2 regions of the Gilliamella sp. B3892 genome follow, and region 2 is predicted to be linked to the other one. Evidence: riboswitches for the same ligand, from Rfam matches in the RefSeq annotation. Region 2 holds a riboswitch; the other holds the start of a gene.
What was found. A riboswitch is a leader RNA that binds a small molecule or an ion and turns the genes downstream of it on or off. The one in region 2 is predicted to bind preQ1.

Region 1 (8,667 bases), on a different contig from region 2:
CATTTGGGAATTGTTATCGATTGGCTCACTTCCAACATTTTGATTCTGATTGCTATCATCGCAACCGGAAAGAGCCAGAAATACACTAAAAACAGCTAACTTCTTGATAAATTTCATTATTTCACCGTTCCTTAATTATTTTAATTTTCTTTGAATTATATATACTACTTTTTGTATATATTATGCACTGTACTGACCAATAGACAAAGCGCTTTCTAAAAAATTTTGAAAAAAAGAGAATTAATGAATAACCCTTTTGAGATAAAGATTAATTAGAATTCGAATCTTTGAGAGAAAACTCATCTAAATGGGCAAAACATAAGATGAGTTTTTTAGGATTTTTTAATGATTTTTGCGGTTTAAATTCAAGTAAGTTAACTTAATTAAAGCAAAGAATTAAAATTGACTCACTTTAGGCTTCGAAATTAATCTTTTTAAGATCAAATTTAAAATTACACCATAAAGCGGCAAGAAGAATAATCCACAAATCAAAATTTTAAAACTATAGTCAATTGCAGCAATCTCGATCCAATGATTGGCCATAAATTCGTCGCTACTTTGATAAAAGGCAATGGCAAAAAAGACGATAGTATCTATACCATTACCTAACACCGCTGATGCCGAAGGCGCAACCCACCATGCTTTATTTTTACGTAAATAATTAAACACAGTAATGTCCATAAGCTGCCCAACCAAATAAGCGGCAAAACTGGCTAATGCTATTCGAAAAACAAAAGTATTAAAATCAGATAAAGCTGAAAATCCCATCCAATGCCCTTCAAAAAACACAACCGAAATGGAATAAGAGAACAGTAATGCCGGTATCATAACAACAAAGATAATTTTTCTGGCAAGACTAGCACCAAATACCCGAATGGTTAAATCGGTGGTTAAAAAGATAAATGGAAAGGTAAATGCTCCCCAAGTGGTATGAAAACCGAAGATATCAAATGGGATTTGTACCAGATAATTGCTTGATGCAATAACTAAAATATGAAAAAAAGAGAGCCAGCAAAGCGCCTTGCGCTGCTGAGCTGAATTAAATTTGTTCTGAAGTGTTTCAGAGTGAATATTCAAATACATATTCGTTTCCTTTTTTAAATGGGGTGAGAGAACCCATAATCTTTAACGTAAAAATGATGTAATTAAGGTTAAAAATGTCGGATAAGCCGAATTTAATTACATCGATATCTAATATTTTTAAATTGTTATAAAAAAATGCTTTTTATATAAAATAAAAGCAATCAACCAACAAATCACGACAATGAATAAGGCATAGATAAAAGAACTGGGATAGTTTCCAAAATATTGCGCTAAAACTTTTGAATACAGAAATTGTCGCAAACTGAGTGAATCAGAATGAAAAACCAGCGTCATTCTACGCGTTATAATCGAAATAATACCGGCGATAACAAAAATGAATAACGAATTCATGCCAAAGGGGATAAAACAATGAACGGCGTTTTTGTATTTTTTGATATCAATCAACCAAATTAATAAGGCAAATAAGACACAACCTATAGCACAAGTCACCAATACAAATGACGGTGACCAGATTTTTTTATTAATTGGGCAAATAAAACTCAAAATAAACCCTATTATTGAAAAAATTATTCCGTATTTAATCAAGATTTTTATTTTGTCGACATTGACATTAGTCGCAAATATTTGTTTGGCTATACAAAAGCCGATAAGGACTTGAGCAATGGCCGGAAAAGTACTTAATACCCCTTCCGGTTCAAAATACATACCATTATCCAGATACATACGCTCTTGACCCAAAATCATTCTATCGACTTTAGCAATAATGTTGTTATTTTTTTGCTCAAACCCGTCGCCCAAATATAAGATGAAAAAATAAAAGAATAATATTTGAACGATCAGAACAGGCAAATATTTTCTATCAAAACATAAAATAATAAGAGAAGAAAACAAATAACAGATCGCTAAACGTTGTAAAATGCCCATAATTCGGATTTGATCTATGCAAGACAAAGATTCAACCATCCGCTCATGAAACGGCAGCCAATTAAAATGCTTATACAAAGCAAGAAAACCCGAAAACCAAGCAATGAATAATCCAATAGCAAAAATGATCAGCGTTCTTTTCAAAATTTTAATTAGCAGAATCTTATTAAGCTTAAATTCTAATTTATTTAAGGAAATATAAGTCGACACTCCCATAATAAACATAAATAATGGAAAGATGAGATCGGCAAAAGTCAGCCCGTTCCATTTAGCATGCCTAAGTAAAGGATAAATAGCATTTGGCGACCCGGGATTATTCACTAAAATCATTCCTGCAATGGTCATTCCTCGCAATACATCCAATGAGACTAATCGTTGATGATTGTCAGACATGCATTTCCCCTTTAAATAATGCTATCTAGTGCTATGGGTTAGATACTCATTTAACCCTTTTTCACGTAACTCGCAACTAGGACACTGACCACATCCGCCGTCAACCCCATAATAACAAGTGTGAGTGTGTTGCCGGATATAATCAAGATAACCGAGTTTATCAGCCATTTCCCATGTTTGCGCTTTAGTCAGATACATTAATGGGGTGATGATGTTAAACGTGTAATCCAAGGCTAAATTCATCGAAACATTCATGGATTTAATAAAGATATCTCGACAATCCGGATAACCACTGAAATCGGTTTCACATACGCCAATAATGATATCTTTAATACCTTGCTGTTTGGCATAACACCCGGCTAACAATAAAAATAGCATATTACGCCCGTCAACAAAGGTATTAGGATAATTCCCTTCTTGAGCTGATTTAATCTCTTGCGAGTCATCAATCAAGGCATTATTGGTCGTTTGTTTAATCACTGAAGTGTCAATGACGGTTTGCTTTACACCAAGATCGTCAGCAATCCATTTGGCTTTTTCAAGCTCAATGGCATGTCGTTGACCATATTGAAAGCTGATTGTTTCAACGTTTTCACGCCCATAATCAGCAATTGCTTGCAGTAGGCAAGTGGTCGAATCTTGCCCACCAGAAAATATCACAAGTGCTTTACGATGTTGCATTAAAAATTTCCTGTTAGGATGATGAGATTAACGATTATCGACTTTTTCAGGATAAAGATCGTGATTAGCTAAACGATTAAGCGCAATTTGTTCCCAGTTAGTGCCGAGTTTACCGTAATTTGCATATGGATCGATAGAAATACCGCCACGAGGTGTAAATTTACCCCAGACTTCAATGTATTTTGGATCCATTAATTTAATCAAATCTTTCATGATGATATTAATACAATCTTCATGATAATCACCATGATTACGGAAGCTGAATAAATAGAGCTTAAGTGATTTACTTTCGACCATTTTAATATTCGGCACATACGAAATATAAATCGTCGCAAAATCAGGTTGACCTGTGATAGGACAAAGGCTGGTAAATTCCGGGCAATTAAATTTAACAAAATAGTCATTACCGGGATGTTTATTGTCAAACGTTTCGAGAATTTCCGGACAATAGGTAGTTGGATAGCGAACAGACTGATCGCCTAGTAGTGTAACGTTACTCATAATTTTCCTTAGTTTTTTTGCGTGGGAGGTTTACGAACCACGTGATAAGGCGCACACCTTACCTTTTTTTGTTCTAAAAGTCCAGCCTGCTTGTGAATAACTAACCATAACGGTGTGAAGGCAAATTACATTGGATTTAAATTAAACTGGATTTACATAGAAAACGCCGTCATTTTGCTTATTCAATATCAATGCGTATTAAGTTAATGAGTTGTCATCTTAAGCAAAATAACTCACACCGTTATTCTGCTTAGGATGACTAATTTGTAGGATAATAGAGATTAAAGCTTGCAAAAATAGCGTTTATTTCGATTTCAGTTCTTTGTAAAAATTGTCTAATTTGTCTTTAGCTTGCGCTAACTCTTTTTCAGCATCATTTAATTTCGAGGTTTTTTGGGCAATTTTTTGCTCATCGCCTTTGAGTTTTGCTTCAGCTAAATCTTTTTGTCGTTCGGCAACTTTTTCAGTTTTTTCATTAATATCTTTTTTATATTCGGCCTCTAAACTATCATCATTACAATGCATTTTGACATTTAATAATGCTTTTTCTAATCCTTGAACACGCTCAAGATTAGCGGTTTTTTGTGCCTCAGCAATTTGCGCTTCAATCGCCTCTTTTTTGCCGGCACAAGTCTGCCCTTGATGATCATCAACGTTTGCTGCACAAACACCTAGGGTAAGTGTTGTTAAAAATGAAAGCAGTGTAAACTTACTTACAGACGACTTAATTATTGATTTCATAATGTTTCCTCTTAAGTTTATTTTCTTAACTGCACACAATCCACTTGGTGATTCTTACCTTTTGTTAAAATTAAACTGGCTCTTTCACGAGTCGGTAAAATATTTTCAATTAAATTTAATTCATTAATCTCGTGCCAAAGCCGGTTGGCAATATTAATCGCTTCTTGTTCCGGGAGCTGAGAATAGTGATTAAAATAAGAGTTAGGATCACTAAATGCCCCTGCTCTGAATTTTAAAAATCGATTGACATACCAATCATGTAAAAGCGACAACTCCGCATCGACATAGATCGAAAAATCCACATAATCAGAAACAAATACTCGATTATTCGCTTGCGGATAGTTAATGGTGCCTTGTAACACGTTTAAACCTTCTAAAATGAGAATATCTGGGCTATCAACAATAATCTCTTCGTTTTCAACAATATCGTAAACTAAATGTGAATAAACCGGCGCTTTAACTTTCGCTTGACCGGATTTTACATCGGCCACAAAGTTGATCAGCTTTTTAATATCATACGATTGCGGAAAGCCTTTTTTATTCATAATACCTCGTTCTTCGAGATATTTATTGGGATATAAAAATCCATCAGTAGTCACTAATGCCACTTTTCGATGTTCAGGCCAACGTGTTAACAGCGCTTGTAATACGCGCGCTGTCGTACTTTTCCCTACAGCTACACTACCGGCAATGCTAATGACATAAGGTATTTTTTGGCTTTTACCTAAAAATTTGGCCAATACTGCCTGTCGACTAAAACAGTTGTTAATATAATAATTGAGCAATCTGGATAAAGGTAAATAGATTTCACTTACTTCATCCATAGATAGATCTTCATTAATCCCTTGTAAGGAGCTTAGCTCGGTTGAGCTTAAAGTCATTGGTACCGCATTACGCAAGCTTGCCCACTCTTGACGGCTAAATTGCATATAAGGGCTCAAATGATTGTTCATGTTATATTCTCACTGCTTCACACTAACAAATTATTGGGCTCAGATTATACACAATTACCATTTTTTACAATCAGAATTTCACTCAGCGTGTTCATCATAGCTATATTTATCAGTTACTGTTAAAATATAGCAGGTAAATATTTAGTCAAAATTAGACAGAGATTGTATGTTAAAAAATAAATCGAAACAAAAACCCAAAAAAACGCGTCAAGAGATTAATGAAGCATCTCGTGAATTGAAGCGTAAACGCAAACACAAAGGGTTACCAAGCGGTTCGCGCTTTAATGGCGATAGTGACAATCGCCCAAAAAAGGCAAACTCAGTTAGTCAAGACCCTCGAATAGGCAGTAAAAAACCGATATCATTAGTGGTTGAACCACAAGCAACCCACACTCCGGCTGTTAAACAATCTAAGCCTGTTAAGCAAACCTTAACACCACAGCAAGAGCTAGAACAGTTGGAAAATGATCCAAAACTTGATCAGCTACTCGATCTGGTTGAACAAGATCATAAGCTAACTGCCGAACAGCAAAATTATCTGGATAAGCAGTTAAATCGTATCGATCAATTGATGCAAGAGCTTGGTTATACCGACGAAGATTTTGACGAATTTGAAGACGAGCTAGACAAGAAAGAAGATATAGTCAGTTTGTTAAAGCGCAATTAATTCATCTTAACCATTTTTCAATTAAGTTGTAATATAATCAATATTATTGGGTAGAATATAATGACGGTTAATTATATTCTACCTGTTAATTACACCTTAAATAGGTATTTTGATTATGAATAAATTTATTCCGGTGAGCCAATCATAATGCCAATGTTAATTATGTTAAGTTTATATTTTGGGTTACTTATTTGCGTGTTATTATTTTTACATAAGACCAATCGAATCAAAATGAAAACCAGATCGAAGACAAAATATAAAGCCACTGAAAAAGGTTATAAAAAAAGCAATGTCAAATTCAGGTTTAAATCAAAATAATCCCACGCAAACTCAGTTATGGGATCAAGCATTAATTGAAAAATACAATTATTCCGGCCCACGTTATACCTCTTATCCAACGGCGCTCGAGTTTAATGAGAGTTTCAATGAGCAAGATTTTATCACCGCAGCGACACGCTATCATGATCGCCCATTATCGCTCTATATCCATATTCCGTTTTGCCATAAACTTTGTTATTTTTGCGGATGCAACAAGCTCATCACCCGGCAAACACACAAAGTTACCCAATATTTAGATGCGCTTGATGTAGAGATCGAAAGTCGTGCCCCGCTATTTAAAAACCGCACCGTATCACAAATGCACTGGGGAGGCGGCACCCCTACCTTTTTAACCAATGAGGAAATTGCACGACTTATGGCATCGCTTAAGCAGCATTTTCATTTTGCTGATGATGCCGAGCTATCGATTGAAATCGATCCACGTGAAATAACGCCCGATACAATCGACCATTTAGCTAATTTAGGCTTCAACCGATTAAGTATGGGAATTCAAGATTTTAATCATGAAATCCAAAATTTAATCAATCGTGAACAGGACGAAAACTTAATTCGTCAATTGATAAAACAAGCACGTAAAAACCATTTTGCTTCAATCAGTTTAGATTTGATTTATGGTTTACCCAAACAGACGGTTGCAAGTTTTACCGAAACGTTAAATAAAGTGATTGATATCTCACCGGACAGACTAAGCGTATTTAACTATGCTCATTTACCTTCACGCTTTGCTGCTCAACGTAAAATTAAAGACCATGATCTGCCGAATGCAAGCGAAAAACTGCAAATCTTACAAACCAGTATTGAAAAATTAACGCAATCAGGCTACCAATTTATTGGTATGGATCACTTTGCTAAACCGAGCGACGAACTCGCCATTGCCCAACAACAAAATAAACTCCACCGTAATTTTCAAGGCTATACCACACAAGGAGAAGCTGACTTATTAGGACTTGGGGTATCGGCGATTAGTATGCTTGGCGATAGTTATGCGCAAAATCAAAAAGATCTCAAGATTTATCAAAATCAGATTGCTACAAAAGGTAATGGTTTATGGAAAGGGTTTAATTTAAGCCTCGATGATAAGATCCGCCGTGATGTTATTAAGCAACTCATTTGCCATTTTTACTTAGATAAAACCACTATTGAGCAACAATATCAGATTGTATTTGATGACTATTTTGCTCAAGATCTCGCTTTGTTAAAACCGCTTGAAAGCGACGGCTTAGTCACCATTAGTCAACATGTTATTGAAGTGCAGCCAAAAGGTCATTTATTGATTCGCAATATCTGTATGTGCTTTGATACCTATATGCGCCGTATGGCACGTCAGCAACAGTTTTCAAGGGTGATTTAACGTTAGACAGAGTAATTTTAGATAGCCTTATCATTGCAACACAGCAGTAGGTAAAGCATGACAGCCCAAATTGTTATCTACTGAAGATTTCGGTTTTAGATTTGTTGCTGAATCTTTTCCCTACTTTCTCCAATTGCCTTTAGTGCTATTATCAATCGAGAAAATTGACCAATTGTTGCTTTGATTAAATTGACTTTCAATCAAAGCAACATACCTTCTTAGTGACTGGCTAAATAGACTTTAAATTTAGTTGTTTGTGCAATCAATTCAACACTTTTAAACGTTTCATCTAAAATGGCTTGATACGGTAAAAATGAGTTTGCCACAATACATAGATAGCCATTAAGTTTAAGATGTTTTTTAGCTTCTTTGATCAAGGTATTAACAGCGGTATAGCTGGTCTCCTTGCCGTCATGGAAAGGCGGATTAGAAATAATAAGATGATACTTATCCGTTAAATTGGAAAAGACATCACTGGCCACCACTGTTCCTTTAAGCTGATTTGCAGCTAACGTCGCATTGCTTGAAGCAAGCGCTGCACTACTGACATCAGATAACGTTAAATCAACGTCCGGATTGAGTTTGCCGATGACGGTTGATAAGATCCCCGATCCGCACCCAACATCCAATACTTGACCTTTGACAATATCTTGCCGGTCAAGCAGTGCATTTAGCAGTAATTCACTTCCGGCATCTAACCCTTTTTGGCTAAACACGCCCGGCAAACTTTTTACTTCAATATCATGATTATCAATGGTTAAATGATAAGTTAACCACCATTGGCTAAGCTCGAATGCTAACCGGCTTTCAGCTTGAAAATGGTACAAGCCACAGCGCCTTGCGCTATCAATTTTTTGGATTGTGCCAAAATCGGCCAACAGTGCTTCAACACTTTTTACACCTGTTCTGTTCTCACCGACGATAAAAATATCGCTGCCTTTAGGCATATTATGCAATAAATAAGAGAGCTGAAACTGGGCTTCACTTTTGGTTTTTGGCCAATAATAGATAAGTGTATCCATGCCAACATAAAACTCAGCTTCGGGCAGTAATGAGAAGCTGATCTGTGCACG
Region 2 (8,667 bases):
TATCCCGCTAATCAAACTGTTTTAATCGATGCATCATTACTCGCTATTGATAAAGCCAAAAAAGCTGATAATGATATGCAAAAAGGTAATGCGCTAAGAGAAAGAAACAAAACGATTTGTGCCAATATGGGACCATTAACGGTCGAAGATTGGATTGGAACAGTAAGCAAAATTGATTCCAATTCAGACGGTCTGGGCATTTTAAAGATTGAAATAGCTAAAAATGTTTATGTCGAAACTTGGAATAACGCAATTTCGGATAGTTTCCATAACACATTAATTCAACCTTCTACACCACTGTTTGATGCTGTTGCTAACCTAAAGAAAGGTCAAAAAGTGAAATTTTCCGGTCAATTCTTTGATGATAGCGATACTTGTATTTATGAATCAAGTTTGACTTTAGACGGTAAAGTCAAAGAGCCTGAATTTATCTTTAAATTCTCTAAAGTCAGTCCTTTATAATTAGGCTACTTAAGATTATTTGTTCAGTAATCATTACCAATAAAAAAACCGGAAAACATCATGTTTTCCGGTTTTTATTTTCATTATTCAATCACACAAATTACTGTTTAGCTTCAATATTATCACCGACTAAGTCCAAATGAATGGTTTTACCCGGCACTAATTTCCCTGCTAAAATTTGTTGAGCTAACGGATTTTCAATCTCTTGTTGAATTGCACGTTTTAACGGTCTTGCACCATAAATTGGATCGAAGCCAACTTTCGCAAGCTGTTCTAATGCGGCATCAGAGATTTCTAATTCATAGCCTCGTTCTTCTAAGCGTTTTTCAACATGTGCCAATTGAATTTTAGCAATCGCTTTAATGTTTTCTTGACCTAGTGGGTGGAAGACCACTGTTTCGTCAATACGATTGATAAATTCCGGTCTAAAGTGTTTAGTGACAACAGTCATCACTAACGCTTTCATTTCGTCGTAACTTAACTCGACTTGACCTTGAATAAGATCTGAGCCTAAATTAGAGGTCATAATAATTACCGTATTGCGGAAATCAACCGTACGACCTTGCCCGTCGGTTAAGCGACCGTCATCTAATACTTGTAATAAAATATTAAAGACATCCGGATGCGCTTTTTCAACCTCATCAAGTAAAATGACTGAATATGGTCGACGTCTTACCGCTTCGGTTAAATAGCCACCTTCTTCGTAACCAACGTATCCCGGAGGCGCACCAATTAATCGAGCAACTGAGTGTTTTTCCATAAATTCTGACATATCAATCCGCACCATGGCATCTTCACTATCAAACATAAAGTTTGCCAGTGCTTTACAAAGCTCAGTTTTACCTACACCAGTTGGACCTAAGAATAAGAACGATCCGATCGGTTTATTTGGATCAGAAAGCCCGGCACGACTACGACGAATCGCATTAGCCACCGCAACCACCGCTTCATCTTGACCAATAACACGTTTATGTAACGCATCTTCCATGTGTAGTAATTTATCTTTTTCGCTTTCGAGCATTCTGGAAACAGGAATACCGGTTGCTTTCGATAATACTTCGGCAATTTCGTTATCGGTGACTTTGTTACGCAATAACTTCATGGTTTTGCCTTCTAACTGTGTCGCTGAGGCAAGTTTCTTTTCCAATTCCGGGATTTTGCCATATTGTAATTCTGACATTTTGTTTAAATCACCGGCACGGCGTGCTTGCTCTATTTCAGTGCGAGCTTTCTCCAACTCTGTTTTGATAGTTTGAGTGCCCGAAACTGCTGCCTTCTCTGACTTCCATTCTTCTTCAAGTGACGCATATTGTTTTTCTTTCTCAGCGAGTTCATCATTTAGCATCTCAAGTCGTTTTTTACTTGCATCATCAGACTCTTTCTTAAGTGCTTGTTGCTCAAGTTTTAGCTGAATAATGCGTCTTTCAAGGCGATCTAATGATTCCGGTTTAGAATCCATTTGCATACGAATGCTCGAAGCCGCTTCATCAATTAAATCGATTGCTTTATCCGGTAACATACGGTCTGAAATATAACGATGCGATAACGTTGCCGCCGCCACAATAGCCGGATCGGTAATTTGTACGTGGTGGTGAATTTCATAACGCTCTTTCAAACCACGTAAAATGGCAATCGTATCTTCAACACTTGGTTCTGCCACATAGACTTTTTGGAAACGGCGTTCTAACGCAGGATCTTTCTCAATATATTGACGATATTCATCAAGAGTGGTTGCGCCCACGCAGTGCAATTCACCACGAGCCAATGCGGGTTTTAACATATTACCGGCATCCATCGCACCATCACTTTTCCCTGCCCCAACCATGGTATGAATCTCATCAATAAACAGAATGATACGACCTTCTTCTTTAGCGATATCTTTAAGTACTGCTTTAAGACGCTCTTCAAATTCACCACGATATTTAGCGCCGGCAATCAAAGCACCCATATCTAATGATAAAACACGTTTGTTACGTAACCCTTCCGGTACTTCACGATTAACAATACGCTGTGCTAAACCTTCAACGATAGCGGTTTTACCGACCCCCGGCTCACCAATAAGTACCGGGTTATTTTTGGTACGACGTTGCAATACTTGTATAGTACGGCGAATCTCTTCATCACGACCAATAACCGGATCGAGTTTGCCTTGTTCAGCACGTTCGGTTAAATCGATAGTGTATTTTTTCAACGCACCACGTTGATCTTCTGCATTAGGATCGTTCACGTTATCATTACCTCTTACTTGATTTACCGCCTGATTAAATTTATCTTTCGTCACGCCACTACGTTTAAGTATGTCACTTAAACTGCCTTTATCTTCTAAAGCGGCTAATATAAATAGTTCAGATGAGATATAACTATCGCCATTTTTTTGCGATAATTTGTCACAAAGATTTAGTACTCGAATAAAATCTTGTGAAGGTATCACATCACCGCCTGCACCTTGTACTTGCGGCAAACGATCAATCGCTTGAATTAATTCTTGTTGTAATAGAGCGATATTAGCGCCAGCCGAAGCTAATAATGGTTTAACACTACTGCCTTCTTGATTGAGCATGGCGGAAAGTACATGAACAGGCTCGATATATTGATTATCTTTACCTAATGCTAAAGACTGCGCATCAGCTAAAGCTTGTTGAAATTTATTTGTGAGTTTGTCTAACCTCATATTATTTATCTCCTGTGCAATAGATTTGGATCAAATGGCGAAGCATTCAATCCATTTGCATGATCACTAAATGAGTGTGGAAGATGAAATTTCAAGAGCTGATTGAGAATATTTTTTTACAGAATTTATACAACAAAACAACGCAAATAAGACACAGTTAACCTTGTATTAGAAAACGTGATGAAAATCACCGCATCAGTTTACTTAAACTATCATTAAATGACAATTGAAAGATGACAAATCAATGTTTATCGATTATATTAGCCGCTCGTTTTGTTAGGTCATCTAACCGTGGTTCGTAACCCATCCCACGTAAAAAAACTAGGATAATATCATGTTCAAAATAGCTAAAGAGTTTCAATTTGATGCTTGTCATATGTTAGACGGGCATAATAAAAAATGTCATAACCTGCACGGTCATACCTATCGCTTATTAGTGGAGATCAGTGGTGAACTTATTACCAGCGGCTCAAGTGCTGATATGGTCATGGATTACGCTGATTTAAAAGCAATTGTTAAACAACATATTGTTGATCCGCTCGATCATGCTTATTTATACAACCAAAATAACGCTAACGAGTGCCGGATTGCCGATTTATTAAAGCAGATGGATCGTAAAATTTTTGCCTTTCCATGCCGTACAACTGCTGAAGGAATGAGTCAATACATCTTCGATTGCTTAGCGCAATATCTACCCGTTTCGATGATCAAACTTTGGGAAACCCCGACATCTTACTGCGAGTACCGCCGGAGCTAAAAATGACTGAATTTCGCATTGTTGAAATCTTCGAATCTTTACAGGGCGAAGGTTACAATACTGGTATGCCGGCAATTTTTATTCGCTTTGCCGGTTGTAATTTGAATTGTGCATGGTGTGATACCGATTTTCGCCAATTTAGCCGATTTACCTTAACGCAACTATTAGCAACGCTTAAGCAGTATCAAAGCAAAAATATTATTATCACCGGCGGTGAGCCGACTATGGTTAAAGCGTTGCCGGAGCTGCTCTTATCACTCAAACAAGCCGGTTATTTTATTGCCATTGAGAGTAATGGTCTTGGCAAAGTCGATCTGTTGATTGACTATATCGCACTAAGCCCTAAATTTTGCTATCAATCTCGCTATCAAAAAATCGCCCAACCGCTCGCCGACGAAGTGCGAATTGTTGTCGAAAATCACCCCGATTTTCTACCATTTTGCCAATATATTGAAAAGCAAATTGATGCAAAACGCTATTATCTTTCCCCTTGTGAAAATAATGGCGTGATGAATATGCATGACACTATTACTTTGTTAGGCAAAATTAATGAGGGTCGCGAAAACAATAAATGGCTGTTAAGTTTGCAGACTCATAAATTTGCTGGCATCGAATAATTGCATTAAAACCGATTCAGTCGCACGCTTTACCTGACAACTAAAAAACATGTTCGGCAATGGCTAAGAGGCATATCTTGTTTTTATTATTTGAAGCGGATTTAAATTAATCTTTCAAGCGCCTAAGTGGAACAATAAGGCGGATTGGATTTGTTATTTTAGCCTTATAGATTGAATTAAAAAATACCGTTTATCAAGATGAAGTATAAACGATAGGAAAATGAGCTACTGCCGCTTTTATCAGCGATAAAAACGCAATAATAGGAAGACTCTATGCAAGAGCATAATTAGGCTTTCGATGTAAAAAATAATGAAGTTGAATCCAATCGTAATGTTATTCAAACCAAATCATCGTTGCCATTCGGCCGGTGGTCTGATCACGACGATACGAAAAGAATTTGTCTTGCTCGATATAGGTACAATAATCACCACCAAAAATTTTTAAAATGCCCATTGCTTGCAAACGTTGTTTGGCAATTAAATAAAGGTTGGCCAAATATTTTTGCTGATTTGCATTAATTAATTTAAAAGCCGCACTGGCTTTAGCGTCAACTTGTTCAAAGGCTTGCTTGACTTCTTCCCCGACTTCAAACTTTTGTTGACTAATAGCCGGCCCAAGCCACGCTAAAATTTCATTGACCGGACAAGAAAACTTTTTCACGGTTTCTTCTAAAATACCATTACAAAGCCCTCGCCAACCGGCGTGAGCAGCGGCAACCTCATCGCCTTTGATTGAACAAAAGAGTACCGGCATACAGTCAGCGGTTAACACAACACTCACTTGTTTAGCTTGACTGGTATAAGAAGCATCTGCTTGAGCTTCGTTTTGATTTATAATGCCGCTCGGGGCTTGAAGGGGAATCGATGAGATATCAAGGACTTTATTACTATGCGTTTGATTTAACCAATATGGCTCGCTGGGAATATGCTCGGCTTCAATTATACGCTGACGATTTTGACAAACATCGGTTAAATTATCAGCCGTTCGACTACCTAAATTTAAGCTATCATAAGGCGCCTTACTGACGCCTCCGATTCGTGTTGAAGTAAATGCCCGAATATTTTTTGGCGCTGACCAGTAGGGGTAAATCGATTTAATCATATTTGTTACCAATCTATTTCATCTTTATGAAGTTCTGTATCTTCTTGTAATGCTTGTATTAATTTTTGCATATCATCCGGAATAGGTGCATGCCATTGCATTTGTTCACCAGTGACCGGATGAAACAGTTTTAACATAGTAGCATGTAAAGCTTGTCTGTCAAAATTACGTAAAGTTTGAATAAACGATTCACTCGCTCCTTTTGGTGGTCTTGGACGACCGCCATAGAGAGGATCGCCCACTAAAGGATGCGCTATATGCGCCATATGGACACGGATTTGGTGAGTTCGACCGGTCTCTAACCGCAGTCTTAAACGAGTATGTAAGCGGTACTTTTCCATAACACGATAATGGGTAGTCGCAGGCTTGCCGGTTGGAAAAACAGCCATATGAGTGCGTTTAGTCGGATGACGAGTAATCGGCTGATCGATTGTCCCACCGGCGGTAATAATCCCCATAGCAACCGCTTCATACTCACGTGTAATTTCACGTAATTGGAGTGATTCAACCAGATGCGTTTGAGCAACAATGGTTTTAGCCACAACCATAAGTCCGGTGGTATCTTTATCAAGCCGATGCACTATACCCGCTCGTGGTACCCGTGCTATCTCCGGATAGTGATAAAGCAACGCATTTAAAACCGTACCATTTGGATTGCCGGCACCGGGGTGCACAACAAGGTCACGAGGTTTATTGATAACTAAAATATCATCATCTTCATAAACGATATCAAGTGGAATATTTTCCGGTTGATGATAGGTCTCTTCTTCAATTTCAGCATTGATCGTTATTTTTTCACCGCCCAGTACTTTTTCTTTAGGTTTGTTAACAATATCGTTATTAACCATCACTTTATTGTTAACGATCCAATCTTTAATTCTTGAGCGTGAATAATCGGGAAAAAGCTCTGATAATGCTTGATCTAAACGCATTCCCAGTTGGCTTGCTTCAATTTCAGTTGATAATTTTAACTCTTGCATGTGTAATTTATCTATTTTAAGCTCATCTGTTTTAGAGTATTATATACTAATCCTAGCCTTTAATGTTTAATTATATTTTGGATTGAAAACTGAATGAAATTACATTTACACTCTTTGTTAGCTATCGCTCTATGTGGTGCGCTAATAGGCTGTACCTCAACCAAACCCGAAGTTGAATATGTACCAGAGATTGAACTGCACAGTAAAGCTAAATCAGAGCTTGAAAATGGCAATATCAAATCCAGTATCACGATTTTAGAGGCAATGGATAAAAGCTATCCATTCGGTCCGTACTCCCAGCAAGTGCAACTCGATTTAATTTATGCCTATTACAAATCTGCTGACTTACCCCTTGCTATAGCCTCGATCGACCGCTTTTTAAAATTGAATCCAACGCATCCAAACATCGATTGGGTTATTTATATGCGTGGTATTACCAATATGGCTCAAGACGATAATATGATTCAGGGGTGGTTTAACGTTGACCGTTCTGATCGTGATCCAGAATTCGCTGCCGCCGCATTTAAAGATTTTACTTATTTAGTTTCCAGTTTTCCAACTAGCCAATATGCAGCAGATGCCAAAAAACGATTAGTCTTTTTGAAAAATCGCATGGCTCGATATGAATTAAAAGTAGCGCAATTTTATACTAAACGTGGCGCTTATGTTGCAGTTATCAATCGTGTCACCCAAATGCTGGCAATGTTCCCTGATACTGACTCAACTAAATCAGCATTATTATTGATGCGTAATGCCTATAACGAACTGGGTTTAGTTGATGAAGCCAAAAAAGTTGATGAACTTATTCAAGCCAATATCGAAAATATACCAGTTGAAGAGAAAAAATCATTCTTCTCACGTTTCTTAAGTGTGTTTAATGGTGGCTAATATACTCACCAATTAAGGGCAGTTAAAGTTTATCAAAACAGTTGATGGCTATTTAAACATTTAAATAGCCATTGTTTTATCACAATGTATAAAAAATAAATGCGCATGACCTACTTTCTGACATAAAGGTAACGATTTTCTAAATCATGTGAAGCATTCACTAGAAATTCAGCTGTTTTAGATGATAAAGTTTCATCCTCAGAGATTAATGTAAAATCTGGTTTGAGAACTTGTTCATGAAGATATTGTGCGAATTCAAAAAATTGATCGATATCTTTTTTGAATAATAGTGGAATTCTTCCCATTACTGTCAGCATTTTAATACGCTTATTGTCAAACTCAAGGATAAGTGTTTGATTAACCCAACCAGTGTTTTCGACTTTCAATATTATTACTTTTTGTAATGCTGACCATTGAAACACTTGATTCAATTTTTTATGGTCATCAATATTAATCGAATATGAATTGGCATTAATCGTCATTTTTTTACGGAATAAACTCACAATACTTATAGCAAACAAAACGCCAGTAAGTAAGCTCAACACAATGATACCACCAAAAAAAATCACCTTAAAATATTGTTTGGGGATCAAAGGCATGACAGCATCAGAGATAAATAAAAAGATAAATAAATAAAAGTGACAACGTGCGACTGACATAGTAAAACTAGCCATTGATATTGTGAAAAAAATATATGAGCGCCGAGTAAAACAACGAAATTCAAATGTACGATTTTCCATAAACTATTCCCTATTTTCTTTTAAGAGAAGTGCATGAAGTTTTTTTAATTATGTTGTGGTCAACGAATTTATTACTTTTTATTTATATTGTTAACCTTAGTCATTTTAACGCTTAATAAAAATTAATATCAAATCATTGTACTTGTTTCACATATCATTGGTAAACCTGCCAATAGCCAATACAATTAGTAAATTATTTTTGATTAGCAATAATAGATAGGACAGATATTTATCACGCAAGAACAATATCGCCGCAACGAGATTGAAGCCAAAAAAGTCGATGAACTTATTCAAGCCAATATCGAAAATATACCCGGTTGAAGAAAAAAATCTTTCTTCTCACGTTTCTTAAGTGTGTTTAATGGTGGCTAATATATTCACCAGTTAAGAGACAATTAAAGTTTATCAAAACAGTTGATGGCTATTTAAACATTTAAATAGCCATTGTTT

Region 1: it holds a riboswitch for preQ1, as region 2 does, so the genes downstream of both, queF (preQ(1) synthase) here and queD (6-carboxytetrahydropterin synthase QueD) in region 2, are expected to answer to the same signal.

Annotation. Positions count from the first base shown of each region.
Region 1 covers NZ_JAFNOK010000001.1:577,249-585,915, reverse strand. The annotation lists gene J3U74_RS02575 (alpha-2-macroglobulin family protein) at 1-117, opposite strand, end outside; gene J3U74_RS02570 (7-cyano-7-deazaguanine/7-aminomethyl-7-deazaguanine transporter) at 397-1,083, opposite strand; gene J3U74_RS02565 (acyltransferase family protein) at 1,201-2,361, opposite strand; gene queC (7-cyano-7-deazaguanine synthase QueC) at 2,383-3,042, opposite strand; gene queF (preQ(1) synthase) at 3,070-3,543, opposite strand; PreQ1 riboswitch class I at 3,546-3,590, opposite strand; gene J3U74_RS02550 (DUF1090 domain-containing protein) at 3,847-4,284, opposite strand; gene coaA (type I pantothenate kinase) at 4,302-5,237, opposite strand; gene yihI (Der GTPase-activating protein YihI) at 5,404-5,904, shown strand; gene hemN (oxygen-independent coproporphyrinogen III oxidase) at 6,194-7,594, shown strand; gene rsmC (16S rRNA (guanine(1207)-N(2))-methyltransferase RsmC) at 7,813-8,667, opposite strand, start outside.
Region 2 covers NZ_JAFNOK010000008.1:34,408-43,074, reverse strand. The annotation lists gene J3U74_RS08875 (hypothetical protein) at 1-462, shown strand, start outside; gene clpB (ATP-dependent chaperone ClpB) at 563-3,133, opposite strand; PreQ1 riboswitch class I at 3,419-3,464, shown strand; gene queD (6-carboxytetrahydropterin synthase QueD) at 3,468-3,890, shown strand; gene J3U74_RS08860 (7-carboxy-7-deazaguanine synthase QueE) at 3,893-4,507, shown strand; gene pgeF (peptidoglycan editing factor PgeF) at 4,842-5,606, opposite strand; gene rluD (23S rRNA pseudouridine(1911/1915/1917) synthase RluD) at 5,615-6,589, opposite strand; partial or broken gene bamD (outer membrane protein assembly factor BamD) at 6,683-7,405, shown strand; gene J3U74_RS08840 (hypothetical protein) at 7,588-8,217, opposite strand.